One region of the Shewanella sp. 4_MG-2023 genome, then DNA from elsewhere that is predicted to be linked to it. Evidence: predicted binding sites of a transcription regulator. Region 1 holds the regulator's gene; each other region holds the start of a gene.

Region 1 (12,886 bases):
TCACTTAAGGGATTGGTTTGGCGCTGATACACTCGACCTGTGAGCTGATATTGCGCCGCAGGCAATGGCGCTAAATCGGGTAATATGCGGCGGTCTTTATTCGCTGCAGTAAAGCCTAGTTCAACCAGTAGCCATGGCTCTGTGGCTGATATTGCAAATACTTGATAAGCCAGATAACCCACTTGGCCGTTATAAACTTGATTATCAAGCAGTAATATTTGTTCATTAACGGGCTTAGCGGTGACTTTAATGCGATAACCCGTTAGTGGACCGCTGCTATCTAGCGTTAAAAAAGTGTGGTAATCCAATTCACTGGACGCTTGCCTTTCACTTAAGGTGGCTTGCCAAGCTTGTTTTTGAATTCCTCTATCAAGTTGCCATAAACCGAGCTTGACCAAAATAGAAAACACACTCACAGTAACAACTAGCAATAACCCAGTAGAAAGTCGCCAAACGCGCAAAGGAGAGCCCGTGGGAACCTTAGATACCTTAGTTATTTTCAAGCTTGTTTTAGTACTGCTGCTTGTATTCATATTATTTAATTTAGCCAGAGCCCTATTTATTATGGTTAAAGCGGAAAATAAACAATCTATGAGCCAATATTTAGGTCGTCGAGTGATCTTTTCTGCGTTAGTGATGTTGTTATTGTTACTGGCCTTAGGATTTGGCTGGATAAGCCCAAATCCTAGACCTTATTAGCTTTGCAGCCTTATAAGACGTACACGAAAATAAATAAGCATAACCACACCACATCAACAAAATGCCAATACCAACTTCCGGATTGAAAGGCGAAATGATTATCTGGGGTGAAGTGACCTTTCAATACTCTAAAGAACAGGATTATTAGAAATACTGTGCCTAAGGTGACGTGCATACCGTGAAAGCCAGTTAGCAAAAAGAAGGTGTTACCATAAATCCCTGAGGTGAGTGTGAGCCCCATTTCTTGGTAGGCATGGACATACTCTTCAACTTGTAAAAACAAGAAGCCGATACCCAGCAAAATAGTCAGTCCTAACCAAACCTTCAGTGCGCCACGTTTTGATTTTTCTAACGACACATGGGCAAAGTGCAAGGTGACTGAAGAGGTCAGTAGAATGAGGGTGTTATACAGCGGCAATCCGCCCCAACCCATGGCTTCAGTGGTGGTACCATCTGGGGTTTTCACTAGCGGCCAAATGGCTTCAAATGTTGGCCACAATACCTCATGGGTCATGGCATTATTTGATGCACCGCCGAGCCAAGGTATTGCTACCATTCGAGCGTAAAACAATGCCCCAAAAAATGCCCCGAAAAACATGATTTCTGAGAAAATAAACCAGCTCATGCCTTGTCTAAAAGAGCGATCCATTTGCGCTGAATATAAACCTGACATTGACTCATCAATGATATTTTTAAACCAGCCAAACAGCATAAATATAATTACAGCAATACCCGCGATTAGGGTGTAGCCGCCAGAAGATTGTTCAGTTGAAAGTTGTTGGATGTAGGTACCTGCGCCAAATGCAATCAGAAATAATCCGATAGCGCCGGTAATTGGCCAGATACTTTGCGCTGGCACGTAATAGTTTTCATGTTTTGTTGTCATCTTGCTGCTCCTTGCTCTATGGCTGCAGTCTGCTTGTCTGTAATATCATAGAGGGTATAAGAGAGAGTCAATGTGTTAATGGATTCAGGTAAATCCGCATCCACGTAAAAAATTAACGGTAATTCAGCATCGGCCATTGCTGCTAGGGGTTGCTGATTGAAGCAAAAGCACTCGGTCTTATTAAAATAAGCCGCGCCTTGGCCTGGCGATACCGAGGGTATTGCTTGGCCTACGAGGTTATTTGAAGATAAGTTTTTCGCTAAAAACGCAGTACGTGTGAGTTCGCCGGGGTGAACCTGCATGCGGTTCACTTTTGGCACAAACTCCCACGGCATATTGCTTTGTACTTGGGCAATAAACTCAATGGTTACAGTACGGTCTTTATCAATCACCACAGCCTCATAACTGCTGGCAGTACTTTGGGTTTTTCCATTAATCCCCAAGGCATCGCAAAGCACGTCATACAAAGGCACTAGCGCAAAACCAAAGCCGAACATACCTATTGAACCCAGTACTAGGCCAATAAGTAAATTACGGTTTGATTTTGTTGGCTGGCTCATATCATTTAACCTCTGGTGGGGTGGTAAATGAGTGATAAGGCGCAGGACTGGCAATAGTCCACTCTAACCCTTCAGCACCTTCCCATGGGTTATCCGCAGCTTTTTCGCCGCCCTTGATACATTTCAGTACCACAGCGAGGAAAATCAGTTGTGATAAACCAAAGGCAAAACCACCAATAGAGACAATTTGGTTTACGTCAGCAAATTGAATTGCATAGTCTGGAATACGACGTGGCATGCCTGCTAAGCCTAAAAAGTGCATTGGGAAAAACAGTACATTCACTGAAATAACACTGCACCAGAAATGCCAACGACCTAATGTTTCGCTATACATGTATCCTGTCCATTTCGGTAGCCAGTAATATGCTGCAGCCATAATGGAGAATACTGCGCCAGTCACCAGTACATAATGAAAATGCGCTACCACAAAGTACGTATCATGGTATTGGAAATCCGCTGGGGTGATCGCTAGCATCAAGCCAGAGAAGCCACCGATGGTGAATAAGATGATGAATGCAATGGCGAACAGCATCGGGGTTTCGAAGGTGATTGAGCCGCGCCACATAGTTGCAACCCAGTTAAACACTTTCACCCCAGTAGGTACTGCGATTAACATGGTGCAGTACATGAAGAATAGCTCTGCAAATACTGGCATCCCGGTGGTGAACATGTGATGCGCCCAAACTAGGAAGGACAAAATCGCAATACTTGAGGTGGCGTATACCATGGAGGCATAACCGAAAAGCTTTTTACGGCTAAAGGTGGGAATAATGGCCGAGATAATCCCGAATGAAGGTAAAATCATGATGTAGACTTCGGGGTGGCCAAAGAACCAGAAAATATGCTGGAACATCACAGGGTCGCCGCCGCCAGCAGCATCAAAGAAGCTGGTGGCAAAGTATTTATCAGTCAGTACCATGGTTACTACACCTGCCAATACCGGCATCACTGCTATTAGCAAGAAGGCGGTAATCAGCCAAGTCCAGACGAACAATGGCAGCTTCATCCAAGTCATACCCGGAGCACGCATATTAACAATGGTCACCACCACGTTAATGGCACCCATGATCGAGCTTATGCCCATAATGTGTACTGAGAACACAAATAATGCTGTGCTATCAGGGCTATAGGTTGTTGACAGTGGTGCATAGAAAGTCCAGCCAAAGTTGGGTCCTCCACCTTCCATAAATAGCGAGCTAAGTAGAATCGCAAACGCGAAAGGTAAAATCCAAAAGCTCCAGTTATTCATCCGCGGTAGTGCCATATCTGGCGCACCAATCATCATTGGAATGAGCCAGTTAGCTAAGCCGGTAAAGGCTGGCATGACTGCGCCAAATACCATAATCAAGCCATGGACTGTGGTCATTTGGTTAAAAAAGTTAGGTTCAACTAACTGTAAACCGGGTTGGAATAACTCAGCACGAATGACCATGGCCATTGCGCCGCCGGTTAAAAACATAATGAAACTAAACCACAGATACATTGAACCAATATCTTTATGGTTAGTGGTTAAAACCCAGCGCATAATGCCTTTTGGCGCCCCATGATGATGGTCATCATGGTGATCGTCGTGAGCGGCTGGTGAATCTTGTGTAATTGTGCTCATTTTAATCCCTTACTTTCCGTGACCAACAACATCAGCAGCCTGAACTGCATCGCCAGAGTTATTACCCCAGGCATTTCGCTCATAAGTCACCACTGCAGCAAGCTGTTGTGGCGTAAGTAGCGAGTTAAATGCTTGCATAGCCGTGCCAGGTTTACCATTGATGACAATATTAAGATGATCCGTCACTGGACCGACGATGAGTGGGCTGCCTACTAATGAAGGGAACGCGCCAGGTAAGCCAGTACCAGCAGCTTGGTGACATGCAGCGCAGCTAGTCATATAGACTTGCTCGCCCATGGTCATTAACTCATCCATCGTCAAGTCATCCAATACCACAGCTTTAACTTCTGCTGCTTGTGTTGCCGCTTCAGTCACAGCTTGTGTTGCAGTGTCTTCAAGTTGTTCAGCTGTAGGTAAGCTTGCTGGTAAAGTCACAGGCGTTGACGTGTCTGCGGTAGAAGTGCCTGCACTAGGAGCGTCAGCAGTGGTTGGTGTAGCGCTAGAATTTGTCCCATTGCCACTCACATCAGCCGCTTGCACGGTATCGCCAGAGTCATTACCCCAAGCATTACGCTCATAAGTGACTACTGCAGCAATTTCAGTTGCCGTTAGCTGCTTGGCAAACGCTTGCATCGCAGTGCCAGGCTTACCATTAACGACAATATCGATATGGCCAGACACTGGGCCTTTAATCATTGGACTGCCAATTAGGGAAGGGAAGACGCCAGGTAAACCAGCACCATTAGGTTGGTGGCAAGCCGCGCAGCGACCCATGTAGATTTGTTCGCCTTGGGCCATTAACTCGTCATAGCTAAGGGTTTGGCTCAGTGAGGCTTGTGCAGCGGCTTTAGCATCAGCAGCAAATTGCTTTTGGTCGATTAGCCATTGGTCAAAGTCTGCTTCTGAAACGGCTTCAACAACAATAGGCATAAAGCCATGATCTTTACCGCATAGTTCGGCACATTGGCCTCGATAAGTACCTATTTTATCGATTTTAGTCCAAGCTTCATTGATGAAACCAGGATTTGCATCTTTTTTAACGGCAAATGCTGGTACCCACCAAGAGTGGATAACGTCATCCGAGGTCATTAAAAAACGTACTTTACGATTTATTGGTAAAACCAGCGGCTTATCGACCTCTAAAAGATAGGTGTCGGTTTTATCTGCGGTGCCAGTAATTTGGTCTGCTGGGGTAGATAATAAACTGAAAAACTCGACATCTTCATTGAAATAGCTGTAATGCCATTTCCATTGAGAGCCCGTCACTTTGACTGTCAGTTCAGCATCGCTGGGATCTTCCATAGCAATCAGCGTTTTTGTTGCTGGGATTGCCATGCCAATTAGGATTAGAAATGGCAATACTGTCCAAGCTATTTCAACCTTGGTACTGTCATGAAAGTCGGCTGCAACTGCACCCTTAGATTTTCTGTGATAGATCATGGAATAAATCATGATCCCAAAGACCACGACACCAATGGCGCAACAGATATACAAAATAATCATATGCAGGTCGTAAACCTGGCCACTGATCTCTGTTACACCTTGAGTCATGTTTAAGGGCATCTCTGCCGCTGTGAGTGGGGTTGCAAGCAACGCCACCATTAATCCGTACAACAATCGCTTCACAAGACTACTCCTCTGCTAATTGCGAATTGCAATTACAAAGAAAAGCCACACAGTAATACTCTGCTCTATGCAAACTTTTCATACCCGAAAAAGTTTGATCATTTCAAAGTACACGGTGGCTTTGAGCTTGAAAACTCAATTATGTTATTACGTTACGGTGCCACACTTGTACCTAATACTGAACTTATCAATTATATTTGACGCTTTACATTCAAGGCTTTCTATACCGCACGGTACCAGCTCAATCTTTTAATAGCGTTTGTATCTTTTTGACATTTATTCTCGGCAGTACGATAAATTGTTACTACCTTGTTAACTACATTACTTGGAGATTAAATATTGATCAAGATCACTTTATCATCTAATTTGCTGAAAAAAGTGCAAAAAAAAGCCCCTCAGCGTAGTGAAGGGCTTTTTTAGTCATATTTTACTAGTGAAACGAGGTAAGGTTTACCCGAGTCTGTACTGCTAAAGTTTGCGTTAATGGGTCGCCTTCAGGTAAGTGAGTATTTACATCTTCAATGATAAGCCCTTGGGCTAAGGCATTTTTGGCAACCAATTGAATGCGGCGATTGTCGCGGGCATCTAATGGTGGTGTCCAAGTAATTACTGCACTTGAAGTACCGTTAGTGAGCGCTTTTTCCATCGCCCACAGGGTTTCGACTTCATCTTTGGTGTGAACTAACAATACTCTGTCCATACGAACATTGGCATTAGCAAGAATTTGCTTATAACCGATATGCGGCGGATTAATCAGTACAATCCAACGGCCTTGCTGACTTAAAATGGCTAACTGACTGCATAATTGAGTCAATTCAGTTAAGCCTTGGTTTTGGGTGCGCTTGGTTTCAATCCCTTGTTTAGTGGGTAAGGGATCAGATGCCATATCTACCCATAATCCAGGGTGACGCGGTGCATTGCCTATTAATGTGTTCATAACCAACCTCCATTACGAATAACGCCAACAGCAAGCCCTTCAATCGTTAGGTTTTGGCAACTTAAATCAACTTTAATCGGCTCATACTCTGCATTTTCAGCATGTAAATAAATAATATTGCCTTTCTTTTCAAATCTTTTCACGGTTACATCGTCTTCAAGACGTGCCACTACAACTTGACCATTGGTGGCAGTTTGCATTTTATGCACTGCTAATAAGTCGCCCTCTAAAATACCAATGTCTTTCATACTGTCGCCACGAACGCGTAGTAAGAAATTAGCATTGGGCTTAAACATTTCTGGGTCAACTTGGAAATACTGTTCAACATGCTCTTGAGCAAGGATAGGTTCACCTGCAGCAACTTGGCCGATAAGTGGTAAGCCTGCTTCAACTTCCTCCTCCACCTGCACCATGCGGATCCCGCGAGAGGTACCAGGAATAATTTCAATACAGCCTTTTTTTGCCAGTGCTTTTAAGTGTTCTTCAGCGGCATTGGCGCTTTTGAAGCCTAATCGAGTTGCAATTTCTGCACGAGTTGGCGGCATACCTGTTTCGGCGATATTACATTTAATTAGCTCTAATATTTCAGCTTGGCGTGGCGTTAAAGGTCTCATATTGATTCCTGTTTTTTTATACAGTGACTGTCATTATATACAGTATCGGTGGTCGCGCAAGTATTAACCAAATTAATTTAACTATTATCATCTAATTCTTGTTGGCTATATATGGGGGCACGGTTAAGTATATGTAATTTAATTATTTAGTTAATGAAGGTAAGTCAGCTTTTTAAACCGATGAAATTGGCTATTTCTCACATCGTTTGTTTAAACAGTATATTTATACAGTAGTGTTGATTGAAAATAGGTTGGTTGTTATTCGGATATGGCTATTTTTACTGAACAAATATTCTCTGTATAGACCCTTGTTAGTGAAACTGAACCATTATCTGGTATTCTATGGCCAATTAATTGATGTTGAATATGCGAACACTCATGTTAAAACCTGACTCAATCATAGCAAAATCATTACGTTGGATTCAAAAACTGATGGTGCACACGGTTGTTGTGCCTGAAGATCCCTTTGCCGATCTGAACTTAGACCCAGATAAACCAGTGGTCTATGTGATGAAGACAGAATCACTCAGTGATATTGCGGCATTAAATGAAGTGACCGCCAAATATGGCTTACCGAGCCCTTATGAGCGACTAGACGTTGATGGCTTAAATACCCCTAGAATTGTGTGTATTGAAGGTCGTAAGCCTCTATTTGGCAAGCGTTTAAGTGGCGAAAAATTTGTTGATAACTTCACCAGCTTATTAGCCTTACATAAAAAAAATGATCAACTTGATATTCAATTGGTGCCAGTGAGTCTGTATTGGGGACGTATCCCTGGTAAAGAAGATGACACCATGACCGCAGCCGTATTTGAGCGTGAAAACCCGACCTGGTTACGTAAATGGTTGATGATTTTGTTCTTAGGTCGCCATAGCTTTATTCAATTCTCAAATGCTATGTCGCTACGTTATATGGCTGATGAACACGGCACTGATGTCAGTATTGCGCATAAACTTATCCGTGTGGCGCGAGTGCACTTTAGACGCCAACGTAAAGTGATGACAGGCCCACAACTGCCAAATCGTCAGGCAATGTTCAACTCATTATTAAAGTCTGATGCCATTGCTCAAGCGATAAAAGAAGAAGCGCTTAATAAAAAAATTCCTGAAGACAAAGCCCGCGAAAAAGCGATTCAGTATTTAGATGAAATTGCAGCGGATTATTCAGACAGCTTAGTGCGTATTGCTGAGCGCTTTCTTACTTGGTTGTGGAATAAGTTATACAGCGGTATTAGCATTAAAAGCGCTGAAAAAGTGCGTAAGCTGCATCATGATGGTCATGAAATTGTCTATGTGCCTTGCCATCGTAGCCACATGGATTACCTACTGCTGTCGTATATTTTGTATTACCAAGGCATGGTGCCGCCGCATATTGCCGCCGGTATTAATTTAAACTTTTGGCCAGCAGGCCCTATGTTCCGCCGTGGTGGTGCTTTCTTTATTCGTCGTAGCTTTAACGGTAATAAACTTTATACCGCAGTGTTTCGTGAGTATTTAGATCAGTTATTTGCTAAAGGCTATTCGGTTGAATACTTCACCGAAGGTGGTCGTTCTCGTACCGGTCGTTTATTAGCGCCTAAGACCGGCATGTTAGCGATGACAGTTAACTGTGTACTGCGGGGCATTGAACGCCCAGTAACCTTAGTGCCAGTTTATCTTGGTTATGATCATGTGATGGAAGTGTCCACCTATCATAAAGAGTTAAGCGGTAAGAAAAAGCAAAAAGAATCAGTGTGGCAGGTCTTTGGTGCGCTGCGTAAATTAGGCAACTTTGGCCAAGGTTACGTTAACTTTGGCGAGCCAATCAATGTGCAGCAATTTTTAAATCAACAATCGCCAAATTGGCGTGAAGAAATTGCTCAAGATCCGGATCAAAAGCCATCATGGTTAACGCCAGCAGTAAATGTATTGGCCAATAAAGTGATGACTAACATCAATGGCGCCGCCGCAGCGAGTTCGGTGACATTAGCAAGTATGGCGCTGCTGGCTTCAGAGCAAAACGCCCTGCAGCGCAGTGAGCTTGAAACCCAGCTAGACCTCTACCTGAAAATCTTAAAGGATGTTCCTTATACTGAGTATGCGTCGGTGGCTGAGGGCTCAGCTCATGACCTAGTTGAGCAATGTTTGTCGCTGAATAAATTTACCTCAACCACAGATGCCATCGGCGAAATTATCGCAATTGAAGATAGCTCAGTGATTGCGATGAGCTATTATCGCAATAACATAATTCATCTAATGGCAGTGCCTTCATTAATCGCCAGTTGCTTGGTGCAATATGAAGAATTTAGCCGAGAAAAAATCCAGCAAATTGTTAATGATTTTTACCCATTATTGAAAGCTGAGCTGTTTATGGGCATTGAAGATTTAAGTGCCTATGTGGATCAAGTGCTTGATTTGTTTGTTGAACAAAAGCTAATTTCCGGTAGCGATCACTTTGAAGTCAATCAAAGTAATGTCACTCAGTTAATGTTATTGTCCGCCACGGTCAGTGAGACCCTACAGCGTTACGCGATTATCTTTAATTTACTGGCTTACAAACCAGAAATTGAGCGTTCTGATTTAGAAAGCGCCAGCCATTTATTGGCTCAGCGTTTAGGTGCTTTGCATGGAATTACTGCGCCTGAGTTTTATGATAAAAAGCTCTACAATAATTTGAGTGTGAAATTAAAAGAATTAGGGTATTTATCCGCTAACGATAATCAATTTGAAGTCATCCGAATACGTGATCATGCCAATGGTATGCTGCGTTTATCTGTTCGAAAAACCATTGTTGATAGTGTCACAATGGAACATGGGTAATAACTAATTTTATGAGTTCGACACAATCTCAACCGCAAAATAAATCCTTATTGGGCGGTGCTATGATCATCGCCGGTACCACAGTCGGTGCTGGTATGTTTTCTTTGCCTGTGGTCAGTGCAGGCATGTGGTTTGGCTATTCATTAGTCATGTTAATTGGTATTTGGTTTTGTATGCTGGTGTCAGGTCTGATGCTACTTGAAACCAATTTGCATTTTAAACCCGGTGACAGTTTTGACACCTTAACTAAGGTAACCTTAGGCCAGTTTTGGCGGATTATTAACGGGTTATCTATTGCTTTTGTGTTGTACATCCTGACCTATGCTTACATCAGTGGTGGTGGCTCGATTGTTAATCACACCCTTGCGGGGATGGGGATTAACTTACCTCAACCGATCGCAGGGTTAGTGTTTGCCGTCGTACTTGCTGCAGTGGTGATCATCAGTACCAAAGCGGTTGATCGCATTACCACCATTATGATTGGCGGGATGTTAATTACCTTTTTTCTCGCCATCGGAAATCTGCTGATTGATATTGATAGCGCAAAATTATTAATGCCAGATGGTGAGGCGAGTTTCTCGCCTTATATTTTAGCGGCGCTACCTTTTGGGCTGGCCAGTTTTGGTTACCACGGCAATGTGCCAAGCCTAGTTAAGTATTACGGCAAACAACCTAAAGTGATTTTAAAAGCCATCTTTATTGGTACGTTTATCGCCTTAGTGATTTATAGCTGCTGGTTAGTGGCAACCATGGGCAACATTCCCCGTAGTCAGTTCAGCGACATTATTGCCCAGGGCGGCAATATGGGTGTGTTAGTGGGCGCTCTGTCAGATGTGATGGCGAGTAAATGGCTTAATACCATGTTGACCTTGTTTGCTAATCTTGCTGTGGCGTCATCATTCTTAGGGGTGACCTTAGGCTTGTTTGATTATCTAGCTGACTTATTTGGCTTTGAAGAAAGCAATAATGGCCGCATTAAAACAGCTGCGATCACCTTTATCCCGCCGACAGTATTAGGTTTGTTATTCCCTAATGGTTTCTTGATTGCCATTGGCTTTGCGGCATTAGCGGCGACCATTTGGGCGGCGATAGTGCCAGCCATGATGGCATACAAATCGCGCAAAATGTTCCCTGATGAGAAGAGCTTTAGAGTCCCAGGTGGTACGCCATTGATTGTGGTGATTATTGCATTCGGTGTCATCACCGGCGCATGTCATTTGTTGGCGATGGCTGATTTACTGCCAGTTTATAAATAATACTTTAGCTAGATAAAGTGGTGTTTAAACACCGAAATGACCTCCAAAAAGCCCTTTGAAAAGGGCTTTTTTTATGGGCGTTTTCTAGCAAGTAAGGATGTGACTGTTAGCATTTTGACTAGAGGTGTGTGTAATTTACGACTTGTGACCGATAGTGACTAGCCATGGCTTGCTGATACTGTTGTCTATATAAGACTATGATTTTAAGTTGTATTTATTATTTAAATGTCTTTTTTTATACGAATAACCAACCATTATTGCCAACTCGACTTTAGCTTTAAAAGTGTCTTAACTTAAAGAGTGTTGTCATTTAGGTTCAGCTTAAACCTTTATTCTTATAAGTCATTATCAACAGCAGGGTGAGGTGTATGAAGGTGTCACACTATAAACAAGGGCAACCTTGTTGGGTCGAACTTGCCAGTCATGATTGGTATGCCGCGAAAGCATTCTACCAAAGCCTATTTCAGTGGCAGGCTGATGATATGCCCATGCCTGAGGGTCATTACACTATGTTGCAGTTAGCGGGTGATGACATTGCGGCTATGTATCAAATGCCCAAAGAGATGGAGAGTTTGCCAACCCATTGGCAGCTTTATTTTGCCGTTGATGATGTTGAGGCGACAATTAAAGCCATTAGGCTTGCGGGTGGACAAATTATTGCAGGCCCTCACTCTGTTGGTGATTCAGGGATTATAGCTGTGTGCCAAGATCCTGATGGCGCACGATTTTCAATCTGGCAGGCCATTAACCATATCGGCATTAAGCGCTCATTTGAGCCCAATACTTTGTGCTGGGTTGAATATATGTGCCGCGATCTGGCCACATCAACCGATTTTTATACCCAAGCGCTTGGCTTTGAGACTAACAGCCTTGATATGTCTTCAATGGGCATAGCTGATTACGTGCAATGGCTGGTGGATAAGCAAGCCATTGGCGGTATGATGCAAATGACGTCCGAGTGGGGTGATACCCCGCCCCATTGGATGCTGTATTTTAGTGTGCAAGATTGTGATGCTATGGCTCAAGATGCCGAAGCTCTAGGCGGGCGAATTTGTGTCCCGCCTACGGATATTCCGGATGTTGGTCGTTTTGCGGTGATTGATGATCCCCAAGGCGGCACTTTTTCAATTATTGCATTGACCGAGGTAGCGTCTGAAGTAGAATAATTGCTTGAAAGTTAAACTGTAAATCTAATCAAGGAAGACTTATGACACTCACAAAGGACGAAAAACTCGCGGTAATTCAAAAGAAAATGACCATGGTGGCAGTCATTGATTTTCCTGGCACGTTATTAATGGCGGCGGGTTTATATGGCTTGTTTGCAGGTTTTGATACAGCGGCTTATCCGATGCTGGCGAAGCCAATACTGCTGTTTGCTATGGTTGGAGTCGGAGGTTGTATTATGGTTTGGGGTCTTTTAAGGATGATGCAACTGGCACGAGAAAAGCAAGGCGTACTCAGTGAACCAAGCTAACAAGCTTATATTCAGCTTGTGGCTTTATAGATAAAAAGGCGCCTTAAGCGCCTTTTTTAGAGTTTATGAGTGACTTTGTAAACCTAGTTACTGAGTTTACGACCATAGATTAGTAAATAAATGGCTGGAATAACAAACAGCGATAGCAGCGGCGCAGTGACCATGCCACCAACCATAGGTGCGGCAATTTTCTGCATCACTTCGTTACCGGTTCCTGTGCCCCACATTATCGGCAGTAAGCCAAAAAATATGGTCGCAACTGTCATCGCTTTGGGGCGAATCCGCATTACAGCACCTTCAATCAATGCTTGGCGTAAATCATCTTTGCTATTGAGAGTGTCATGATGTTTTCGGTCTTTTATACTGTTGTTGAGATACACCTGCATCACCACGCCAAATTCAGCGGCGACACCCGCAAGGGCAATCATC
Region 2 (12,886 bases), on a different contig from region 1:
GCAACCGCCACGTAGCTGACAAAACTACGATGCACTGCAAAACCCCAGCCTTGACCGTCTTTGACTTTAGGGTGTTTCGCCATCGCTTTTTCTACCGCATCGATAACACCAAGAAAACGACCAATATCGATGGGAAAATCATCTAAGGTTTCACCATAGTTACCGTATTTGACGATTTGGTTCTCAAGCTTTTCATAGCGTGGCGTACCGAGCAGCTCACGCCACATTGCAATGCAAGGTTTACCAGCATTGACCGCCAGTTCATCGACAAAGCTACCGATACCAAAACCGTGTTGAATATTACACACAGAGCGCATCCAACCGATACGAGAGTGAGCCGTGGCTTTCACTGACTCTAATTGAATTTGAGGTAAATTAAACGGCATATCAGAAAAGCCCAAGTCCAATTCGCCAGCCGATGGCATATCAACGCCTTCAGCAAAGGTTGAACTAATAGACGGGAAACCACTGCGAGCCAGTAACGCCTGCGGCACTTTGTTGCTATCTAACTTAGCTTGATAATACTGAGCGCTAATTGCATGGTAATAGCCATTTTGAATTTCATCTTCACGGCTCCAGCTGACTTTTACTGGTTTATTCAGTTGCTTAGATAATATCGCCGCTTCTACACTAAAATCGGGCTTAGATTTACGTCCAAAACCACCACCAAGTAGGGTGACATTCACTTTAACTTGCTCGTCTTTAAGCCCTAAAGTGCCGGCAACATTTTTCTGAGTGCTTTGGGGCGTTTGAGTTGATGCCCACAGCTCGCAACCTTCTTTGGTAACTGAAGCGACCGCTACAGGTGGCTCCATCATCGCATGGGTGAGATACGGCACTGTGTACACCGCTGATAAGCTATTGTCTTTATTCCAATCAGTAACACTGTCACCCAATTGGCGAATAACTTGTCCAGGTTGACCAACCCGAGTCACTAGCTGAGCTAAATCTGCATCAGAGTCATAACTGCTATTAGCTGATTCGGTCCAAGTTACTTTTAATGCTTTACGACCTTGAATTGCGCTCCAGGTGTTACTCGCAATAACAGCTACCCCGCCAAGGGCTTGAAATAACGGCGCGCCTTTGGCAATAGGAATTTGAATAACATCTAGCACTCCTGCAACCGCCCTTGCTGCGCTGTCATCAATAGATGCAACATCGCTGCCTAAAACCGGTGGCCGGGTGATTGAGGCGTAAACCATGCCTTCAACGTTAATATCATAACCAAACACCGCTTTACCGCTGATCATGTCGTCCATATCCACAATCGCTGGAGATTTACCAATGTGGGTAAATTTTGAAGCAGGCTTTAAAGGCACACTATCAAGTGCTGGCATAGTTAATACACTTGCTGCTAGCGCTAAATCGCCAAAGCTTAACGACTTTGAGGAGGACTTATCATGGACTTTACCCGCCTTGGCATACACTTGCGATGGCGCTACTTTCCACTCATTCGCAGCAGCTTGCTCAAGCATGACTCGGGCAGTAGCGCCCATTTGACGCATTCGCTGATAATGCTTACGAATACTGCGACTGCCATCGGTATTTTGACTGCCAAACTCTTCGTTAGCGAGGCCTTGCACGACGACGATTTGTTCCCAGTCAGCTTCTAACTCATCTGCTAATACTTGAGGAATACCCGTTCTGATCCCTTGGCCCATTTCAGAGCGGTGACAGGTCAAATACACTTTATTGTCTTCACCAATGGCAATAAACAAGTTTAGCTGCGCTTGTTTGCCTTCTGCCATGGCCATCGGGCTCCAAGCAAGCCCAGATGCTCCAAGGGCTAACCCACCTCCTACGGCGCCAAATAACTTCAACACCCCACGGCGACTCATATTTTCTACTGCGGTAAAGGTAGTCATAATTACGCCTCCGCTTTGCTGTTAGCGGCAGTAAAAATAGCTGCCTTAATACGTGGATAGGTGCCGCAACGACAAATATTACCGGTCATCGCTTTATCAATTTGTGCTTCTGTGGGATTGGCTGTCGTGGTTAATAATGCCGCCGCCGACATTAACTGCCCAGCTTGGCAATAACCGCATTGCGGTACGTTATGTTCAACCCAAGCAGCTTTTAACTTGTCAGCTTCAAGGCCTTCAATGGTGGTAATTTGCTTACCTGCAGCTTGCTTAATACTGGTCAGGCAGCCTCTAACCGGTTTGCCATCAAGGTGAACAGTGCAAGCGCCGCATAAGCCAGCGCCGCAACCAAACTTAGTCCCAGTTAAGCCTAAGATATCGCGCAGCGCCCATAAAATGGGCATATTCGGGTCGGCATCAAGGCTAAAATTTTTGCCATTTACCTGCAACGTTTGTGTTTGTTGTGTCATAACTTACTCCTTGTTGACCAACCACTGCTTGAGATCGGTTTGAGTATCAATATCAATTGCCGCTTGCGCTAATGGCAAAACAGTCAATTGTTGCTGTTCTAAATGTCGTGTTAATATTTTTTTCGCACCACTGTCGCCTTCAAGTTGCTGTAATGCTTCAAAGTCACTGGCGAGAAAGATGGCTGGTACACCGGGGCTTTGCTGGTAATAAGCCGCAGTGGTTTTACCAAATTGGCAAAAAAGCCCATACAGGCTTAAATAATCTGAATGAGAGATGGCAACTTGATCTGCTAATGTCAGTAGTAATGCATCAGCCTGTTGTGATTGGGCATAACTTGCCGCCATAGCCACTGAACTTGCCAAACCTGATTGCCAGTTTTGATTGGTTAATATCTCAATGTCATTGGCGAGTAATGGACTAAGTAGGTCTTTATGGCCGCCAAGTACCAAAACTGGTGGCGATAGATCTAACTCGGTTGTCGCCTTACTCAATATTGCATAACTCTGTTGAATTAAGCTTTGCGCGTTATTATCAGCGCTTAACGTTGCGGCAAGTTTTGCCCCATTAAAGCGAGTACTACCCCCTGCGGCTAACATCACGGAGACCACATTAGGGGGAGTAGAAAATAAATTCATCAAAGCATGACCTTATCAAGATTACTTAACTCACCTTGCCGCTTAAGTCCGTGATGTAATACCCCGTGGCATTGAGACAAGATACTTAAGGCCACAGAACTTGGTAGCTCTCCGCCTAATGCCAGCCCTGCAGGGGCTGAGAAAAAGCCACTAAAATCATCAGTTGAAAGCTGACATTTTTGCAACACCTTATCTCTTCGATGAGTTGGCCCTAAAAGCGCGATATAAGCGAGGTTTGTTCCTTGCAATAGGCTTAATGCTGCAGCGTCCATATCCAAGTTATGATTCATAACTACGGCCGCATCAAGGTGTTGTATTTCTAACAAATCTATCTGCGTTAGTGGTTTTTTACAAATCTTAGCATCTGGAAAATCATAGCCTCTTGCATACGCAGAGCGACTATCAAATACGCTGACTTGCCAGTCAAGCTGCTGCGCCATAGCCACCAAAGGCTGTGCATCCAACCCGCCACCAAACACCCCTAAATGAAATGGGCTTCTGACTGGGATACGTAACAAGTTGAGGTTATTGTCAGAACTCACGTCAGTAACAATACCAGTAATAATGTCTGCTGCAGTTTGCTTGTAAGCTATGTCATCAGCAACGAACTTACCTACGACTTGGCCAGCATAGCTATGATGCTCAACTATCGATAATTGGTACGAGCCTTTTTTACCTAGCGTCAGCTGGTGATGTAACTCGGCTAAGCCGAGGTAATGATTATCACCTAATAGCGGCACCATCATAATGTTGACCAAACCACCACAACCTAGTTGGTAACTGGTGTCATTTTCATCAGTGGCGTCATAGGTTAATTGCTGAACTTGCTGGGTTTGTATGGACTTTTGTGCGTGACGACGTAAGTCTGCTTCCAAGCAGCCACCACTTAACATGCCTAAGGTTTTCCCCAAAGGGTCAAACAACATAATGGCGCCAGGTTTGCGGTATGAAGAACCTTCAACAGAAGTGATGACTGCTAAAGTCCAGTCTTGTTGCGGTTTTTCAGCCCAAGTGTCTAACAATGATAATAAATGATGTGCCATGAGTCCCTGCCAGCATGCTGATTGATATGAAAACACCGCTCAGCAGTAATTAATCAAAGCAGCATAAGTGCTTTAAGTGACTATAAGCTAGCAAAGCCGCTAAACAATGCAAAGCCTTATGGCACTTACCAAAGTATTAACTGTATTAATTTAAGGGCAGTAATAACTATGTTTGAACCAGCAAGTCAGGCTAGTCGCTGGTTTAAGGGATGTGAAGCTGGTGCAAGATAAAATGTAACGGTTTATGCCAATTTAGCTAGCAGTGTATTTTACTTTACACTGCTAGCTTGCTGCGTAAGCCACCGGGCAATATTCCCAGCAGCTAAATGAATACGCTTGAGCCTAGCCCAATAATTGATCAGCAACAAATGGATTATGCTGACGCTCTTCTTCAAAAGTCGACATAGGACCATGACCGGGTATAAAGGTTACTTTTTCCCCTAAAGGCCATAATTTTTGTGTAATTGAGTGGATTAGTTGTTGATGGTCCGATTGCGGAAAATCAGTGCGGCCAATGGAGCTTCTAAATAGCACATCACCAACCCATACAAGGTTTGATTTATTAGAGTGAAACACCACATGTCCTGGAGTATGACCGGGACAATGCACCACCGATAAACGCTCTTCGCCAATGGTCACTTCATCGCCTTCATTTAAATATTGGCTAGGCTCAAACGAGTCAACATGCGCAAAACCAAAGTTCTGGCTTTGCTTTGCTAGCCCTTGTAGCCAAAATTGGTCAGCGATATGTGGGCCAATGATAGGAATATTAAGCTGATTAGCCAGTGTTTTCGCGCCGCCAACATGATCAATATGACCATGGGTTAATAAGATTTTTTCTAAGCTCAGACCTAACTTATTAACTTCAGTAGTAATACGTTCAATGTCACCACCGGGATCGACAACGGCTGCCAGTTTGGTTTTTTCACACCAAATAACACTACAATTTTGTTGAAACGGGGTGACTGGAATGATTTGGTACTTCATTACTTCTATCCTCAAATTGAGAAAATTATCGCGACCAAGTTATTATGCGTTAAAGCTTAATAAAATGTTTGATCTATCTATAAGAATCAAAAAATAAAACCAATTAGTTGGTTTGAACACAAGCATTTTTACTGAGCTTGCATCGCTGCCCAAACAAATGAATAATTTAACATCACCACTTCATTTAATTAGCATCATATTTTCATTGTGACCAAGGACTAACCTTCATACAATACTACCTTTCTGAATCCTATTTTCACAGGCACACCATGCAAATTGACAGTATTCTTTCTGGGATCGTTTCCACAAAACACTTTTTTAGCGTTCCATTAGATTATCAGCAGCCCGAAGGTGAGCAATTATCAATTTTTGTTCGGGAAATCGTCAGTACAGAAAACCAAGATTTATCCTTACCCTATTTAGTGTATTTTCAAGGTGGACCGGGCTTTGGTGCAGTGCGCCCTGTTGAGAATAGTGGCTGGATAAAACGCGCCCTAAAAGAATATCGAGTGCTGTTGCTTGATCAGCGCGGCACCGGTCTTTCAAGCTTACTAAATAGCGCCACACTGGCGCATTTAACCGCGCAAGAACAAGCCGATTATGTGTGCCACTTTAGAGCCGATAACATTGTTCGAGATGCTGAAGTAATTAGAGCTCAATTAGCAAATAATCAGCCATGGAGTATTTTAGGCCAAAGTTTTGGCGGCTTTTGTGTTTTACGCTATTTAAGCGCAGCGCCACAAGCACTAACTGAAGCCTTTATCACAGGTGGTATTCCATCATTAACCCGTCAAGCAGATGACGTCTATCAAGCAACCTATAAACGGGTACTTGCCAAAAACGCTGATTTTTATCATCGTTTCAAAGATGCTGAGTCATTAACAGCAGAACTGGCTGACTATATTGCTGATAATGACGTTTACCTTGCCACAGGCGAAAAACTCACCGTTGAGATGCTACAGCTGCTCGGGGTTAATATAGGTATGGAGCAAGGCCCTGAAGCCCTCTATTACTTACTTGAGCAAGCCATGATCGATACTGCCCAAGGTCGCACAATAAACCCGCTATTTTTGCATCAATTTAGTCAATTTTTGGATTACAACACCAACCCAATTTTCGCGTTATTGCATGAATCGATCTATTGCCAGCAGTTTCATCAACAAGGGGCTAATTGGTCAGCCCATAGAGTCAGAGAGCAGTTCCCTAAATTCAATTATCAACAAGGGCAGCGCTTACTGTTTACTGGCGAAATGATTTATCCATGGTTCTTTGAACAATTTAATCAGTTAAAGCCTCTCAAAGAGGTGGCAGAATTAATTGCGCAAAAATCAGATTGGAGCAATTTATACGATGTGGACGTGTTACTGCAAAACACCGTCCCGGTCACTGCGGCTATTTACAGTGAAGATATGTATGTTGATATGAATTACAGCCTTGAAACTGCGCAGCTAGTGAATAACCTCAGCTATTGGCTAACATCAGAATATGAGCATAATGGCATTCGTATGGATGGTGAGCATATTTTAGATAAACTCATTTCATTGAGCCGAAAGGATAGCATTCGATAACAAATGTAATTTAATGTTCAGTTTTAAATTGATTAATATTGAAGTCGATCACACTCCACAGCACGTCGACAGATTAAATTAATTTTCAGTTAAGTAAGTTCGGCCATAATCTAACCTGTTCCGCCCTTTATGTTGTGAACTAGTGAATTTTTATGAGTAAACCCTGATTCGGTTTACTCATTTTTTTTGCCTGAAATTCCGCTATTCCCTTTAAGAACAATCGAGTGCGAGCGATGCAATACCTGTATCCCATGATTTATTCATACAAACTCTCTTTTATCGGCTTATTTACTCGAGCTGCGCTTACGGGAAGTTTTAGCCGTAGAGGTTTTACTTGCTGCACCTTTGCGTTTATAGCCACTACTGGAGCGGCGTTTTTTATAGCCAGGCCCTTTAATCCCCTCAAGAGCTGTAGGTAATTGATTTGAAGCTTGCTCAATCAGTTGCTGTAATTGCGCTAACAATGGCTCCATAAAGGCATCATACCTAAGCTGCTTTTGACTTATGGCATCAAGGCTACTTTCCCACAGCGCAGTCATATCCGGTGTGGTGGCTGTTTCTGGTAATGAATGGATCAAGCCAACGCCAACTGGGGTGGCAATGATTGATTTACCCTGCCTTAATAAGTAACCGCGATTAAACAGTAATTCAATAATGCCTGCTCGGGTTGCCTCGGTGCCCAAGCCATCGGTGTCTTTTAGGATCTTCTTCACTTCAGGGTTAGTGACATAGCGATTGATCCCTGTCATGGCGCCAAGCAAAGTCGCATCAGTAAAGTGTTTTGGCGCTTGAGTGGTTTTTTCAAGCAATTCGCCACGCTCACAATGGAGTTGTTGACCTTTTTTCAGTGGCGGTAAGGTCGCTAAATTTTCGTCATCACTGCCATCTGCATTATCTTTACCCTGCATTTTCGCAAACAAACATTTCCAACCTAACGATAACTCTTGCTTAGCTTTAGTGGTAAATAAGCCACCCGCAATGGTCACTTCAACTTGGGTTTCATCATAAATATAGGCGGGGTAAAACTGGGCTAAATACTGCCGTGCAATATGAGAATATAACTGCGACTCTTTGGCTGATAAGTTTGCCAAATTAGTGTTTTTTTCAGTGGGAATTATCGCGTGGTGAGCATCAACTTTACTGTCATTCCAAGCTTTGGACTTGAGCTTGGCATTGGGTGTATCCGCTTTAGCGATTAAGCCTGCATCATTACTTAATACTGCGCGAATAACTTGGGGTGCAAGGCCATGTTGCTCTGCAGGTAAATAGCGACTATCTGAGCGCGGATACGTAATTAATTTATGCCTTTCATATAAACTCTGACAGGTATCAAGCACCTCTTTGGCACTCATACCAAAGCGTTTGGCGGCATCGATTTGCAGGCTGGATAAACTATAAGGCAATGGGGGGTTCTGACGCTTATTTTTTGATTCAAGTTTGGTCACTTCAGCTGGCTTGTTAGTTATCCGCCCCACCACATTTTCTGCTAAGCCTTTGGCGAGCACTCGCCCCTCTTCATCCATATATGGCTGACATGCTTCACTGGGTTTCCACTTAGCCGAAAAGCCTTCTTGGTTATCGGTCAGTAAATGCGCCAATACTTCATAAAAAGCTTTGGGCTGAAAATTGGCAATTTCTTCATCTCGCCTTACCACTAACCCCAGTACCGGGGTTTGCACTCGACCAACAGACAATACTCCCTGATAACCTACTTTTTTGCCTTGAATGGTATAAGCGCGGGTCATATTCATGCCATATAGCCAATCTGCGCGGCTGCGGGCTAAGGCTGAGGTAGATAAGGGGACAAACTCTTTATTAGTGCGCAATTGCCCTAAGGCGCGTTTTACCGCCGAAGGGTTAAGATCGCTAATAAGTAAACGCTGGGTTTGAGCAATCTTGTCGGCCTTTACACCTGCATAGGAAATGACTTCATCCACCAGCAGCTGCCCTTCTCTATCAGGATCGCCAGCATTAACTAAACTCGATGCTTGTTTGATGAGCTTTTTTAAGATGCTCAACTGTGAGCGCGTATTAGTTTTAGGTTTTAACTGCCATTTACTCGGCACTATGGGTAAATGGGCTAATTGCCATGATTTAAAAGCGGGATCATAGACATCAGGTTCTGCTTGCTCTAACAAATGCCCTATACACCAAGACACGCAATCCCCATTGGCGCTCATGATAAAACCATCACCTTTTTTATGCGGCTTTGGTAATACATCGGCAATTGCACGGCCTAGACTGGGTTTTTCAGCAATATAGAGGATCATAGATTTATTAGACTTTTAAAACACTGTATGAAATTACAGTGTAATTTAGCGAATAGCAAAAATAAGTGCAACTGTTAATGCAATGGCAGGTTTCTTAGAATGATGAGCTGCTACTCAAAACACTAGGCCAAAGCATTAAAAACCACGCTTATAAGGCGCTAAATTTAACCAAAAACAACCAATAAAAATTTACTTTAATTTGTGATCTTAATGCAAAAACACATCGGGAGATTAAGCTTTAATTCAGAATGTTCAGCTAGGAGGTTTATATTCAAACTATTGAATATAAACAATTAAACTAGTAATACCCCTAGTTTGTGATCTAGTCAACAGTTGCCAAGCAATCTTTACATTACGCTCCAATTACCCATTAAGAGGTAAGAAAAACATTTTGGAGTATGAGATGAAATTAATGAGCAAATGTCGTGTTGCTTTACTTGTGGCTACTGCACTGGGGATGAGTGCTTGTAATGATGGTAAAGATGGAAACGATGGTCTACCTGGTGACCCCGGTGCACCTTGGGTACCACCAGTAGTGACCACATCAGCAGTAGCAAAAGTGATGGAATGGCAATATGCCGATGGCTTAGTTAATGTTGAATTTTCGGTTGAGAACCAAGATGGGGTTCCAGTAGAAGATTTAGATAAAGTCCAGTTAATGTCAACAATCAAAAATGAAGCAGGTTTACTTGCTGACACTGTTGATGTGACTTGGGTTGCGGGTGATGATAACGCACCAGGTACCTTGACCCATGCTGGTGACGGTATCTACAACTTATCTATGCCACATGAAGCTGCGACATCTGAATCAATTGGTACTGGCTATATTCGACCAGGTAATGGCGAAAATGGTATGCCACGTACTAAGCGTGTGATGTTTACTAAGAACGATCATTATGCACAAGTGAGCACCACAGATGATGCTAAATGTGTCGCCTGTCACGGTGAGTTTGAAGATGCTACAGGCAACGCAACTTGGGGCTGGCATCAGCATCACCATGCATTAGACAATGACCAAGAAGTTATTATTGTTGAAGCATGTCTAGTTTGTCACACTCAAACTGAACAAAAAGATGGCGGCTGGGCTCAAAACACCATGGCAATGCTAGGGCATGGCAAATTAGCTGATGGTGAAGGCGGTAAAATATCTTCTGGCCACGCTTCATTGGGTACAAGTTATTCAATGGATAAATACCGTTGTTCAACTTGTCACATTGACGATGTGGTATTTACTGCGTCACTCAATGGCTGTGCAACTTGTCATGCTGATTTACAAGATGCAGATAAAGATTTAGCTGTTAATCACAGTAACTTTACTGACCTTGATTGTGCAACCTGTCACAATTCGTTCCAACATGATCATGAAAATGGTAAGGCGCGTGATGAAGCATTAAACCGTTACAAGTTTGAAGTATTTTCAGTTGTTCGTAGCGAAGATAAAACTGCGATTGAAGTAACTGCAACCGCTACGGATAGCGAAGGTAAGCCAGTTGATATTCTAGCTATTACCGATGCATCTCCACGTGGCTGGGCAACAGTAGTTAAGAATGGCGAAGCAGTGCTTCCAGGCCGTGACGAAGGTCATGTGGCACGTTCAGTGGACGCTATGGCTGGTGAAAATGGTGAGGTAATTTATATCATCGAACACGCGCTACCCTATGTAGAAGGTGAAGTGTTATTCGGTGGTGTAGATGGTCGCATTACCTACACTGCTCGTTGGGGAGCTGAAAATGGGGCAAGTGCACCTATATCAGTATCGAACATCAAAGATGTCCGTCGTACAACCTCTGATGGCATGAAGTGTCTAACTTGTCACACTGAAGGGTTACAAGGTCATGGTGGTCAACGTGGTGGTTTTGACTTAGGTGGCGACGGCTGTGCGCAATGTCACTCTGCTTATAACTGGGCTCCAGGTAAAACACAGGAAGATGGAACTATAGGAGACTACGCGATGGCGTGGGGACCATTGGTTCACAACATGCACTTTGGAGCATACAAGCAAGACCGTGGTCTAAATGACATGCCAACAACCGACAGAAACATGCCGGTTGATTGTCAAGCTTGTCACACTGGTATGATTGACCTTGAAGATGTAGCACCAGCAGTTGTGTTAAACGGTATGGATGAAAGCAGTGTTTACGGTATCACGGCGATTTCTGCTAACTGTGCCACTTGTCATACTGGTGATGCTGCGAAAAATCACATGATACAACAAGGTGGTGATTTCAATGTGGCTATCACTCCAGAAGCTGATACGCACACGGGTGAAAGTGGCGACTTTGCCGTATTTGACCCAGCGCCTATCACTGAATCATGTTCTGTGTGTCACTCCCCTGCACGACTAGCAGAAGCTCATAATTATTAATATATTTATATTAGTAATTTGATAGTGACTCATCATCAATAAACCGAGCAAAATGCCTGAAGTGATTCAGGCATTTTTTTATCTGTAGTACTAGTTTCGATTACTGAAGGAAAAGAAAAACAAAAAAGCCAGCGGCTAGCTGGCTTTAATCAGTTACTTAGAAAGTATCGTTTAAGGATGACAAACGTTATGCATTTCTAAGTTAGTACCAATGTCTTTATTATTGGCTTTGGCATCATCATTTCGCAGTTGAGTCAGGTGATCCAAGTACGCCTGGTCAACATCGTTAGTGATGTAATGACCATCAAATACTGAGGTTTCAAAGCGCTTAATTTCTGGATTTTCCATTCCAACGGCTTCAACCAAGTCTGATAAGTCTTGGAAGATAATCCCATCGGCGCCGATGATTTTAGCGATTTCATCAGCATCACGGCCATGAGCAATCAACTCATTGGTGGTTGGCATATCAATACCGTAGACATTCGGGAAGCGAATTTCAGGTGCTGCTGAAGCAAAATACACTTTCTTAGCCCCAGCTTCACGAGCCATTTCAATGATTTGCTCAGAGGTGGTACCACGAACAATTGAGTCGTCAACTAACAATACGTTCTTACCAGTAAACTCAGTTTTAATCGCGTTTAGCTTACGGCGAACAGATTTCTTACGCTCTTGCTGACCCGGCATAATAAAAGTACGGCCAATATAGCGGTTTTTAACAAAACCTTGGCGATATGGCAGGTCCATTCCACGAGCAATTTCTAGGGCGATATCACACGAGGTTTCAGGAATTGGGATCACCACGTCAATATCATAATCTTCCCATTCCTTTTGAATTTTTGCGCCTAATTTAGCCCCCATGTTTACACGGCTGGCATAGACAGACACTTTATCAATACTCGAGTCTGGACGAGCGAAATAGACGAATTCAAAAATACAAGGTGCATAGCTTGGCTCAACCGCACATTGGCGAGTAAATAGTTGACCATCAAGTGAAATATAAACTGCTTCGCCTGGCGCAACGTCGCGCATCACTTCAAAGCCAACTGCATCAAGTGCCACTGATTCAGAGGCGACCATGTATTCGGTACCTGTTGGGGTTTCGTTCTTACCAAGTACTAAAGGACGGATCCCAAATGGGTCACGAAATGCCACTAAGCCTTGGCCAATAATCATCGCCGCAGCAGCATAAGCACCGCGAGTTTGTGCATGAACTTTCGCTATTGCATCAAAAACTTCATCAGCGCTTAAGGTTAAGCTGCGGGTTTCTTGCAGCTCATCAGCAAGCAAGTTTAATAACACTTCAGAATCTGAGGTGGTATTTACATGACGGCGCTTTTTGATCAGTCCTTCAGCAAGCTCAACTGTATTGGTCAAGTTACCGTTATGGGCTAAGGAAATACCAAATGGAGAGTTAACATAGAATGGTTGTGCTTCAGAGGCACTCGAGCTGCCTGCTGTTGGATAACGTACGTGTCCAATACCTGCATTACCTTGAAGGCGTTGCATGTGTTTGATTTCAAATACGTCTTTAACGAGTCCATTAGCCTTACGTAAACGAAATGCATTTTTGTCCACGGTCACGATGCCTGCAGCATCTTGACCACGGTGCTGAAGCACGGTCAACGCATCATAAATGGTTTGATTAACCGATGACAGACCAACTATTCCGACGATACCACACATGG
Region 3 (7,207 bases), on a different contig from region 1:
TATAAGCTTGCCGAACCACTATCTCAAAGCTCAACCTAATACTCAAGCCATAAAATGCCGTAAACACCTTATGGCTTAAGTTGTCAGTTAGCCTAAACGTTCGCTGAGCCATGGTTGAACTAAGGCTAATGCTGCATCTAAGTTCTCTGGTTGTGTTCCGCCAGCTTGGGCCATATCAGGGCGCCCACCACCTTTACCGCCAACCTGCTGTGCTACCATAGCCACAAGTTCACCAGCTTTAACCTTACCGACAAGATCTTTGCTCACACCAGCAATCAAGTTAACCTTTGCATCGCCAGCAATACCGAGCACGATAATTGATGACGGTAACTTTTGCTTCAGCTCATCTTGCAAGCCTCGTAAAGATTTAGGGTCCACACCTTCAAGCTTTTTAACTAATACCTTGATGCCGTTCATCTCAACAGCTTCACCAGCAATATCGGCACTGGCTGCTGCAGCTAACTTATCTTTTAGCTGCGACATTTCTTTCTCAAGGGATTTTACTTTATCAAGCTGTGCTTTTAATTTCGCTACAACAGAGGCTGAATCTGACTTAAGCAAACTTGCCGCTTGTTCAAGTTGAGATTGCTGCTCAGCAACATAAGCCATTGCTGCGGCACCCGTTACCGCTTCAATACGGCGAATACCTGCTGCAATACCACCTTCTGAAGTGATTTTGAATAAACCAATATCACCAGTACGGCCAACATGAGTACCACCACAAAGCTCGATAGAGAAGTCACCCATGGTAACCACACGCACTTCGCTGTCATACTTTTCGCCAAACAACGCCATTGCGCCCTGCTCTTTGGCTTCATCAATCCCCATAACCGCAGTTTTTAATTCATGGTTACGACGAATTTGAGTATTAACCATGTCTTCAACTTGCTTAAGTTCTGCTGCGGTGACCGCTTCAAAGTGAGCAAAGTCAAAACGTAAACGCTCAGGGTTAACTAATGACCCTTTTTGATTTACATGGCTACCCAGTACATTACGTAGTGCTGCATGTAATAAATGGGTCACTGAATGGTTAAGCTGAGTACGATGACGAAGTTTTTTATCGACTTCAGCGCTAACGCTATCACCAACATTTAAAACACCAGCAACTAACTTGCCTTGATGACCGAAAGCTTGACCAAAAATTTGAGTATCGGTCACAGCAAAATTAGCATCATTAACTGTTAAATGGCCTTTGTCGCCAACTTGACCGCCAGACTCAGCGTAAAACGGCGTATTATCTAATACAATGACCGCTTCTTGATCTGCCGTTAATGAATCAACTGCATTACCTTCTACATATATAGCTGTAATTTTACCTTGACCATTTAGCTCGCTATAACCGCAAAACTCGGTTTCACCTTCAATTTTAAGGCCTGCATTGTAATCAGTGCCAAAATTGCCAGCCGCTTGTGCTCGGCTGCGCTGCTCAGCCATTGCCGCTTCAAATCCTGCTTCATCAACGGTGATATCACGCTCACGACATACATCCGCGGTTAAGTCGACAGGGAAGCCATAGGTGTCATAAAGTTTAAATGCTGTTTCACCATCTAAAATATTAGCTTCAAGTGCATTAAGGGCTGCATCTAAAATACCTAGGCCACGCTCTAGCGTTCTAGCAAACTGCTCTTCTTCGGCTTTTAAAGACTTTTCAACAATTGCTTTAGCATCAACAAGGCCTTTAGCTGCATCGCCCATCACTTCAATTAATGTTGGCACTAATTTGTAGAAGAAGGTATCTGTCGCGCCAAGCTTGTTACCATGACGCACTGCGCGGCGAATAATACGGCGTAGTACATAGCCGCGGCCTTCATTTGACGGCATTACACCGTCAGCAATTAAAAATGCACAAGAGCGAATATGATCGGCAATAACCCGTAAAGATTTATTTTCTAAATCTTGGACACCAATGATTTCAGCCGTTTTAGCAATAAGCTGTTTGAAAATATCGATTTCATAGTTTGAATGTACGCCTTGCATAATCGCAGCAATACGCTCAATACCCATACCAGTATCAACAGAAGGTTTTGGTAATGGCTTCATTTCGCCGTCAGCTTGACGGTTGTATTGCATGAATACGATATTCCAGATTTCAATGAAACGATCGCCATCTTCTTCTGGAGTACCAGGGCGACCGCCCCAGATATGCTCGCCATGATCATAAAATATTTCAGAACATGGGCCACAAGGACCTGTGTCACCCATTTGCCAGAAGTTATCAGACGCATAAGGTGCACCTTTATTATCACCAATGCGGATAATATTTTCAGGGGCGACACCAATTTTGTTAGTCCAGATATCAAACGCTTCATCATCAGTTTCATAGATGGTGACGCATAAACGCTCGGTTGGAAGCTTTAATGTTTCAGTTAAAAAGCGCCATGCATAGCTAATGGCTTCTTCTTTGAAGTAATCACCAAAACTGAAGTTACCTAACATTTCAAAGAAGGTATGGTGACGAGCGGTGTAACCTACATTATCAAGGTCGTTATGTTTACCACCAGCACGTACACAGCGTTGCGATGTTGTCGCTCGGGTATAGCTACGCTTTTCTTGACCTAAAAAACAGTCTTTAAACTGATTCATACCGGCATTGGTGAATAGTAAAGTTGGGTCATTGTGAGGTACTAAAGAGCTACTATCGACAACTTGATGTTCGTTGTGACGAAAAAACTCTAGGAAAGCACTTCTTAGTTCTGCGGTAGTTTGAAACATGAAATCGCCCTAAAATGGATAAATCGTATTTATCAGGAAGCTGTTAGTCAGCGCTAAATTGCCAACATTATATACTTAAACAAACTATAGGTGCGACATTCTAGGGCAATAGATTGGCTATTTTAGGCTGGAATTTAACGATTTTGATCATCGAATATTTGATTGATTGTGCAATATAGCCATATTTATGGGTAATCAAAAAATTACCGCAACTAAAACAGCTAACAAAACGGCTAACAAGAGTGGCTATAAAGCTAATTGATAGGCGCTGTTAAGCTTCATTAGCGTAACAGCAAAATATAGCCTCTGACAGATATGAGTTACATACTGAGCAAAATTGGATAAAAAAAAGCGGCGAGCATATAGCTCACCGCGATTTAATAATTCTAACTACTAATACCTAGCAAAGGCTTAAAACACTTCACCGGTTTCTAAATCGATGTTTTCATCGGGTTTAGCAGGGGCGGCATCTTTTTCTTTATCTTTACTAAGCAATAATTCACGTAATGCAGTTTCGATCTCTTCAGCCGCAGCAGGGTTTTCAATTAGGTACTTACCGGCATTTGCACGGCCTTGACCAATCTTGCCGCCTTTGTAGCTATACCAAGCACCAGCTTTTTCAACAAGCTTATGCGCCACACCTAAATCAACTAGCTCACCAGTACGGTTAATACCCTTACCGTACAAGATTTGGAATTCAGCTTGCCTAAATGGCGCTGCAATTTTGTTTTTAACCACTTTAACTCGGGTTTCGTTACCAACCACCTGATCGCCATCTTTGATTGCACCTGTACGGCGAATATCCAAACGCACTGAGGCGTAAAACTTAAGTGCATTACCACCTGTTGTAGTTTCTGGGTTACCGAACATCACACCAATTTTCATACGAATTTGGTTAATGAAAATCAATAGCGTGTTTGATTGCTTAAGGTTACCAGCAAGTTTACGCATTGCTTGGCTCATCATACGAGCAGCAAGGCCCATGTGTGAGTCACCAATTTCACCTTCAATTTCAGCTTTTGGTGTTAATGCCGCCACTGAATCGACAATGATCACATCAACGGCGCCAGAGCGAGTTAAGGCATCACAAATCTCGAGTGCTTGTTCACCCGTATCTGGTTGCGAACAAAGTAGGTTATCAATATCAACACCAAGGTTTTTAGCATAGATAGGATCAAGAGCATGCTCAGCATCGATAAACGCACAGGTTTTACCTTGACGCTGTGCTGCTGCAATCACTTCTAAGGTTAAGGTTGTTTTACCTGATGACTCAGGACCGTAGATTTCTACGATTCGCCCCATAGGTAAACCACCAGCACCCAAGGCAACATCCAATGAAAGTGAGCCAGTAGAAATGGTTTCAACATCCATTGTGCGGTCTGCGCCCAACTTCATGATTGAACCTTTACCAAATTGCTTCTCAATTTGACCTAACACGGCATTCAGTGCTTTCTCTTTATTTGGATCTGCTTTCATTGTGATTATCCCTCTAAGCGAACTCATCTCATTGGCGAGATTGATAACGAATAAATTTGTCTGTTTCTTAATATGAGCTCAGTATACTGTATAATCATACAGTATCAATAGTTACTCAAAAAAAAATTGCAAAACCACTAATAAACAAGGTTTTTCAATATCAATATCAATACCTTATAAGTAAAAATATAATTAAAACTTCTACACCACTGTATATAAAGACTACTGTATACAGTGGTTTCAATATGTTAACCATCTGACAAATAAGCCAATAGTTATACTCTTTCAACTCGATAATAGCAGTTCAGAACCGCGCTAAATGAGTAACTCTATTGGGATTCAAATCAATTATTGCTAAGATGAGCGCCGATTAGTATTGGTCTTTTTTCCGATCCCCAAGCCATATTTAGAGCAACAAATTAATGACAGCAATTGAAAATCCAAATTTAGAAAAGCACACTCCGATGATGCGCCAATATTTGACGCTTAAAGCGCAGCATCCCGATATGTTGTTGTTTTATCGTATGGGAGATTTTTATGAATTATTTTATGAAGATGCCAAACTTGCTTCTGAATTTTTAGGAATTTCGTTGACCGCTAGAGGCAAAAGTGGTGGTAATGCCATCCCTATGGCAGGTATTCCCTACCACTCTGTTGAAGGCTATTTGGCTAAATTAGTCCAAATTGGTCAATCAGCAGCTATTTGTGAACAAATTGGCGATCCTGCTACAAGTAAAGGTCCGGTTGAGCGCAAAGTTGTCCGTATAGTAACGCCTGGCACCTTAACTGATGAAGCCTTACTGCAAGAGCGTCAAGACAATCTGTTAGCTGCGGTTTATCAAGGTAAAAATGGTTTCGGCTACTCAACTTTAGATGTGTCATCAGGGCGTTTCGTGGTAGTCGAATTAGAAAACGCTGAGACATTAGAAGCTGAATTACAACGCACCAGCCCTGCAGAGCTACTTTACAGCGAAGACTTAGTCGATGTGCATTTAATTGAAAACATTAAAGGTATTCGTCGCCGCCCAGAATGGGAATTTGATTACGATACCAGCATACAGCTATTGCTGGAGCAATTTGGCACGAAAGATTTACATGGCTTTGGCATTACAGATGCTCGCTTATCACTGCAAGCTGCTGGCTGCTTAATGCAATATGTCAAAGACACCCAAAAGACAGCTTTGCCGCACATCAATAGCATTACCCTTTTTAATCAAGCTGATACTATCATTTTAGATGCTGCGACCAGACGCAACCTTGAATTAACTTTGAACCTGTCGGGCCAGCGTGACAATACACTTGCTTGGGTGCTAGATAAGACGGCAACACCTATGGGCAGTCGAATGCTGCAACGCTGGATCCACCAACCATTAAGAAACCAGCAGCATATTCATCAGCGCCAACAAGCGGTTGCCGAGCTAATTGATAGCGGTTTGTATGCCGACTTACACCAACAACTGAAAGCTTTAGGTGATATCGAGCGCATTATGGCAAGGCTTGCCATAAGAAGTGCACGACCACGTGATTTTGCCCGTTTACGCCAAGCATTAGAATTGCTGCCTGAAATCCAGCAAACCTTAAGCCATTGTCAGCAAGATGAACTGAAGACTCTGGCGCGAAAACTGGGAGAATTCCCTGAGCAGCAACAGCTTTTAGCCTCAGCGATTGTTGATAATCCACCCATGCTTATTCGTGATGGTGGAGTCATTAAAACTGGCTATAACGCCGAGCTTGATGAGTGGCGCGGTTTAAGTGAAGGCGCTAATGACTATTTAGTGCAAATGGAGCTGCGAGAAAAAGAGCAAACAGGCATTAATTCCCTTAAAGTCGGCTATAACCGTGTGCACGGTTATTATATTGAAGTCAGCCGCCTACAATCTGATCAAGTGCCGTTAAGCTATCAACGCCGTCAAACCTTAAAAAATACTGAACGTTATATCACCCCAGAACTTAAAGAGTACGAAGAAAAAGTACTTTCAAGTCAGGGCAAGGCGTTGGCCATTGAGAAAAAACTATGGGAAGAACTGTTTGATTTATTACTACCGAAACTACATGAGTTTCAGCTATTTGCTCAGTCCGCAGCAGAGTTGGATGTATTAAGTAATTTCGCCGAACGAGCTGAAACCCTTGGCTATAATTGCCCGCAAATCACTCACGAGATTGGTATTCATATTGAAGCTGGTCGCCATCCGGTAGTAGAGCTAGTCAGCCAAAGTCCATTCATTGCCAACCCGGTGCAATTAGCACCTTCAAGAAGAATGCTAGTGGTTACTGGCCCTAATATGGGCGGTAAATCGACTTACATGCGCCAAGTGGCATTAATCACCTTAATGGCACATATCGGCAGCTTTGTTCCGGCACAAAAAGCAGTGATAGGTCCAATAGATAGAATATTTACCCGTATTGGTGCTTCCGATGATTTAGCATCAGGGCGCTCAACCTTCATGGTAGAAATGACTGAAACCGCCAATATTTTACATAACGCAACGGCCAAAAGTTTAGTGTTAATGGATGAAATTGGCCGCGGCACCTCAACCTATGATGGTTTATCTTTAGCCTGGTCAGCGGCAGAATACTTAGCCGAAAAAGTGGCGGCATTAACGCTATTTGCCACCCATTACTTTGAACTGACTCAATTGCCGGAACAGATCCCATCAGCAGCGAATGTGCACTTAGATGCTATCGAACATGGTGACACTATTGCCTTTATGCATGCAGTGCAAGATGGCGCGGCAAGTAAGAGCTATGGTTTACAGGTGGCCTCTTTAGCGGGTGTTCCAGCCCATGTGATCAAAGCGGCTAAACAAAAACTGCATATGCTAGAAAGTAGAGATTTGGCCAATAGCCAGCAAATGCCAATTCAAGAAGCATTAAATTTATCTATCCCTGAAGCTGAAGCGAATGCTGCGACTGAAAAACTCAGTCAAATCAATCCTGATGATTACAGCCCTAAACAAGCACTTGATATGCTTTATGAACTAAAAAGGCTATCAAACTTGTAAGTGATGAGCGCAATTGT

Evidence for each region. The regulator LexA, encoded in region 1, represses DNA repair genes until DNA is damaged. The targets are predictions, from matches to a motif close to TACTGTATNNNNATACAGTA.
Region 2: Q4546_RS03590 (DNA topoisomerase III) is a predicted target of LexA. The motif match lies at 8,858-8,877, and genes of this name have one in related genera.
Region 3: recA (recombinase RecA) is a predicted target of LexA. The motif match lies at 4,273-4,292, and genes of this name have one in related genera.

The regions. Positions count from the first base shown of each region.
Region 1 covers NZ_JAUORL010000007.1:160,534-173,419, forward strand. The annotation lists gene Q4546_RS06010 (SURF1 family protein) at 1-461, opposite strand, end outside; gene Q4546_RS06015 (DUF2909 family protein) at 472-699, shown strand; gene Q4546_RS06020 (cytochrome c oxidase subunit 3) at 710-1,585, opposite strand; gene Q4546_RS06025 (cytochrome c oxidase assembly protein) at 1,582-2,145, opposite strand; gene ctaD (cytochrome c oxidase subunit I) at 2,147-3,751, opposite strand; gene coxB (cytochrome c oxidase subunit II) at 3,761-5,377, opposite strand; gene Q4546_RS06040 (cell division inhibitor SulA) at 5,808-6,314, opposite strand; gene lexA (transcriptional repressor LexA) at 6,311-6,928, opposite strand; gene plsB (glycerol-3-phosphate 1-O-acyltransferase PlsB) at 7,307-9,727, shown strand; gene mtr (tryptophan permease) at 9,739-10,983, shown strand; gene Q4546_RS06060 (VOC family protein) at 11,352-12,149, shown strand; gene Q4546_RS06065 (hypothetical protein) at 12,191-12,457, shown strand; gene Q4546_RS06070 (efflux RND transporter permease subunit) at 12,541-12,886, opposite strand, start outside.
Region 2 covers NZ_JAUORL010000004.1:161,078-173,963, forward strand. The annotation lists gene Q4546_RS03560 (molybdopterin cofactor-binding domain-containing protein) at 1-1,865, opposite strand, end outside; gene Q4546_RS03565 ((2Fe-2S)-binding protein) at 1,868-2,332, opposite strand; gene Q4546_RS03570 (nucleotidyltransferase family protein) at 2,336-2,968, opposite strand; gene Q4546_RS03575 (XdhC family protein) at 2,968-4,011, opposite strand; gene Q4546_RS03580 (MBL fold metallo-hydrolase) at 4,354-4,998, opposite strand; gene Q4546_RS03585 (alpha/beta fold hydrolase) at 5,268-6,566, shown strand; gene Q4546_RS03590 (DNA topoisomerase III) at 6,851-8,836, opposite strand; gene Q4546_RS03595 (hypothetical protein) at 9,240-11,201, shown strand; gene purF (amidophosphoribosyltransferase) at 11,373-12,884, opposite strand.
Region 3 covers NZ_JAUORL010000059.1:8-7,214, reverse strand. The annotation lists gene alaS (alanine--tRNA ligase) at 88-2,712, opposite strand; gene recA (recombinase RecA) at 3,124-4,188, opposite strand; gene mutS (DNA mismatch repair protein MutS) at 4,611-7,190, shown strand.